One region of the Streptomyces sp. NPDC001222 genome, then DNA from elsewhere that is predicted to be linked to it. Evidence: riboswitches for the same ligand, from Rfam matches in the RefSeq annotation. Region 1 holds a riboswitch; the other holds the start of a gene.
The links. Region 1 has a riboswitch for cyclic di-AMP ahead of ACFY2Z_RS19495 (C40 family peptidase). Riboswitches for the same ligand answer to the same signal wherever they lie in the genome.
Positions count from the first base shown of each region.

Region 2: another riboswitch for cyclic di-AMP. It lies ahead of ACFY2Z_RS34910 (M23 family metallopeptidase); the one in region 1 lies ahead of ACFY2Z_RS19495 (C40 family peptidase).

Region 1 is NZ_JBIAXT010000013.1:76,347-78,541, forward strand. Features, by position in the region: gene ACFY2Z_RS19485 (ATP-dependent Clp protease proteolytic subunit) at 1-488, shown strand, start outside; gene ACFY2Z_RS19490 (hypothetical protein) at 496-801, shown strand; cyclic di-AMP (ydaO/yuaA leader) riboswitch at 1,216-1,410, shown strand; gene ACFY2Z_RS19495 (C40 family peptidase) at 1,414-1,887, shown strand; gene ACFY2Z_RS19500 (DUF6328 family protein) at 1,991-2,195, shown strand, end outside.
Region 2 is NZ_JBIAXT010000037.1:63,144-65,338, forward strand. Features, by position in the region: gene ACFY2Z_RS34905 (PP2C family protein-serine/threonine phosphatase) at 1-480, shown strand, start outside; cyclic di-AMP (ydaO/yuaA leader) riboswitch at 747-903, shown strand; gene ACFY2Z_RS34910 (M23 family metallopeptidase) at 915-1,928, shown strand; gene ACFY2Z_RS34915 (aldo/keto reductase) at 2,125-2,195, shown strand, end outside.

The sequences.
Region 1 (2,195 bases):
TGATGGCGCAGTTCATGCATCTCGAGTATCTGGACCCGGACCGCGACATCTCGCTGTACATCAACTCCCCGGGCGGCTCGTTCAGCGCGATGACCGCCGTCTACGACACGATGGAGTACGTCGGCTGCGACGTGGAGACGATCTGCCTGGGCCAGGCGGCGTCCGCCGCCGCCGTGCTGCTGGCCGCGGGAACGCCCGGCAAGCGGTCCGCCCTGCCCGGCGCACGGGTGCTGATCCACCAGCCGTCCTTGCCCGAACCCGTGCAGGGACAGGCCAGTGATCTGGTGATCCAGGCCGAGGAGTTGATGCGCGTACGCAGGCGGCTGGAGGAGATGCTCGTACGCCATACGGGGCAGAGGCCGCAGCGGATCGCCGCCGACGTCGAGCGGGACACGATCCTCGACGCACCGGCCGCGGTGGAGTACGGGCTGATCGACCACATCATCCCGAGCCGCAAGGCGTCACGCACCGCCACCGACGCGAGGTGAGCCGCCGATGCTGCCGCCCGAACTGCCGCCACTGCCCGCGCTGACCCGGGCCGAGGCCGAGCTGATCGACCGTTATCTCGACGTCGTCGACCTGCTCGGACGGATCAATCCCGGACACTCCGGGGACACCTACCGGGGACTGCGCGCCGCCCAGGCCCTGTCGAGCAAGGCGGCCGCTCTGCGTGACGCCCTGACGCTCATGCACCAGCGCGGAGAACACGAACTGCACGGCCCCACACTGGCCCGGGCCCTGCGCGTCCTGGACGGCGAACGCCGCACCGCCCGTGTCGCGGTGCCACCGGGATCGGAGTGACGAAGACGTGCTGGGACCGGCGAGACCGGGCTGACGGGCGGTGATGTACGGGGCGCCCGTGCGGAGTTGACCACGGTCCGGTCGACCCCCGCGCCCGCTCCGCACCGCCGGCCCTGCCCCTGGACCCGCGACACAAACGGACCGAATGGCGTACCCCTGGTCGGCGTAGCGACTGCTCCACCCGGGAGCCGGGGGAATTTGGGCCAAGTGGCGGGGCAGCCAGGGCGTCATGAGTTGCTCCGTCGCAGGTCCAGGCCTCGTCGGTCCCCTCAACGGCCCACGCTCACAAGGGTGTCCAGCCGAACGGGTGAGTGGTGAGTAATGCCACAAAGACCCGGTTCCATTGTGATTTTCCGACATCGCTGGGTGAAGATCCCTTGCTGACGACAAGCCCCCGCCACCGCGGCGGGGCGGTCCGGGCGGACGCCGAATCCTGCCGCCGCCCGGATGACCGGTCGACAGAAGTGGATCGGCAGGAGTGGAGGACCCAGCAAGGCGGGCCGCCGGAGAGATCCGGAGGTCCTTGGGGTGAAGCCGCGCGAGCGGCCGGGCTACTTCGCCAGCCCGAATCCGACAGGTCATCCTTCACAGGCGGCTGACGAAGGGTTGCGCATGACTGCGCTCAATCGTGTCCCGTCGCTGCTGACCCGGGCCGGCACCGCCTCGGCCCTCACCCTCGCCGCCGTCGGCGGCAGCATCGCGGTTCCCGGCGCCGCAAGCGACGCGGCGGCCGCGACACCGGCGACCAAGGCGCTCCAGGTCGCGGCGTCCAAGAAGGGCGCCCCCTACAAGTGGGGGGCCACCGGACCGCGCCGCTTCGACTGCTCCGGGCTCACCCTCTACGCCTACAAGAAGGCCGGCAAGACGCTGCCCCGCACGGCAGCTGGGCAGTACAACAAGACACACCATATTTCCGCCTCCCACCGCAAGGTCGGTGACCTGGTGTTCTTCCACTCCGGTCGGAGCGTCTACCACGTGGGCATCTACGCCGGGAAGGGAAAGATCTGGCACTCCCCGAAAACCGGTTCCGTCGTACGGCTGGAGAGGATCTGGACCAAGAGCGTCTGGTACGGCCGGGTCAGCTGACCCGGCGGGCGGGGTGACGGCGGCCGTGCCGTCACCCCGCGGCCGGACGCCCGTGTGGCCGCCCCGGTGGCGTGAAGAGGGTCTCAGCGGTTACTCGTTCGCCATGGGCGAGCGACCACCCCTCGAGGCACGGCACGAGACAGCGCTGCAGCGCGCCGACCGCAACTTCTCGGAACTGCTGCAGGAACTGCGCGTCACCCAGACCGGAGTGCAGATCCTCTTCGCATTCCTGCTGACCCTCGCGTTCACCCAGCGCTTCCCGTCCCTCGACACGGCCCAGCGCATCACGTACGTCACGACCCTGCTGC
Region 2 (2,195 bases), on a different contig from region 1:
CGGCGCCTGGAGCGGGCGCTGTCGCGCGAGGGCATCCGCCGGGACGGCCCCGACAGCGACGAGGAGTTCACCACCGCGGTCCTCGCGGAGATCCCGCACGGGGAGGAGGGCGTCGTCCGGATCGTCGACCGGGGGCACCCCGCCCCCCTGCTGCTGCTCCCGGACGGCACCCTGCGCGAACTGGAGGCCCGCGAGCCGGCGCTGCCGCTCGGCATGGGCGATCTCGCCCCTGGGCCCGACGGCGCGGAGAAGTGGGACTTCCCGCCCGGTTCGACGCTGCTCTTCTTCACGGACGGCGTCTCGGAGGCACGGGACGCGCGCGGCGAGTTCTACGACCCGGCCCGCCGCCTCGCCGGGCGGGTTCTGCCCACCCCCGGCGCCGTGCTCGCCGCCGTCACGGAGGACGTCGCCCGCCACACCGGCGGCCAGGCGACGGACGACATGGCGCTGCTCGCCGTGCGCCGGTCCGAGCACCGCTGAACCCGTCGAGGGCCAACCGCCGCTGAACGTCCGGGCGTTGTCACGGTGAGTGAGTGGGCGGCCCGCTTTTGATAACAACTGACGCAGAGTCAGAACCGGTGGTGCGGGTGAGGTGCGGTCAACTCGCCCGTTTTACGCCGATCCTGTCATTAAAGTCCTGGCCAGAAGCGTTAATGATCTGTCCGAACAGCTTGGAATCCGGGCCCGACGTCTATTAACGTTCGATAACGCAGCGCGGTCGTCCCAGCCGTCACCAGAGGCGGCTCCGTGCGCGTGTGCCGAATCCCGCAAGGGAGCCGGGGAACCACCACCTTGGGGTGAATCGAGCGGATATCGCCGTGTGAAAACGGTCGGTATACGCGCGTAGGAGACCTTCCCCTCCGAACCCGTCAGCTAACCCGGTAGGCGAAACGGAAGGAAAGGAGTGCGCCCACGTGGCGTCCAACCGGCCTGCCGAGAGCACCTCGTTCGCCCCGAGCGGCACGCAGACCATCGGGTTCGCGCCCCGCCCCGACGAGGGCCCCTGGGAGGAGTGGAATCCCACCGAGGACTCCGTCCGCCCCGTCCGCGGTCGGCACCGCGTCACCAGGCAGCGCGGCGGCGGACTCGCCCGCAGCTCCACCGTTCTCGGCGTCGGCGTGATGGCCGCGGTCGGCGCGGGTGGCATGGCCACCGCGCAGACCGGCAAGCCGCCGGTGTCCATATCCCTCCCCGACCTCTCCTCGGTCACCCACTCGGCCAAGGAGCTCATCGGCGAGGACACCAGCGCCCCCGAGGGCTCCGCCACCGCCCTGAGCGCCGCCGGTGTGAGCACCACCGACGCCGTCGCGGGCACCAAGGACGCGGGTGAGGCGCTGCGCAGCCGGATCATGCAGCAGGCCGAGTCCCAGCAGGACCGGATCGCCGCGGCGGCCGCACAGGCCGCCCAGGACGCCGCCACGAAGAAGGCCGCCGCAGCGGCGGCCAAGGCCCAGGACACCGCCAGGAAGGCGGTGGCTGCGGAGGTCAAGAAGAAGGCCGAGGCCGCCCGACTGGCGGAACTGGCCAAGCAGTTCACGCTGCCGACCTCCTCGTACACCCTGACCTCGCGCTTCGGTGACGCCGGCGCCATGTGGTCCTCCGGCTACCACACCGGCCTCGACTTCGCCGCCCCCACGGGCACGCTCATCAAGGCCATCCACAGCGGCACCGTCACCCAGGCGGGCTGGGCGGGCTCGTACGGCTACCGCACGGTCCTCACCCTCGACGACGGCACCGAGCTGTGGTTCTGCCACCAGTCGTCGATCAGCGTCAGCGTCGGCCAGAAGGTCTCCACGGGCGACGTCATCGGCCGCGTGGGCGCGACCGGCAACGTCACCGGGCCGCATCTGCACCTGGAGGTCCACCCGGGCGGCGGCAGCGCGATCGACCCGATGGCGTGGCTGCAGAGCAAGGGCGTCAATCCCTGACATCCGGGTCCCCGCCCCGCTTCCCGGCGCGGGTCACCACCTGAACTCCGGCGGTCCTGGCGACATCCCCCCGACGTCAGGGCTGCCGGTCAGGCGCGTGTGCGCCCCTCCCGGCCGGGCCCAGCAGGCCGGAATTCCCCCATGCGGACAGCTTCGACCGGAATAAGATCTTCCGGATCGAGCGCTGAAGTACAGCATGACTTCCCTTCGCAAGTTCGGCTCCTCGGACCTCGAGGTCTTCCCCCTCTCCCTCGGTGGCAACGTCTT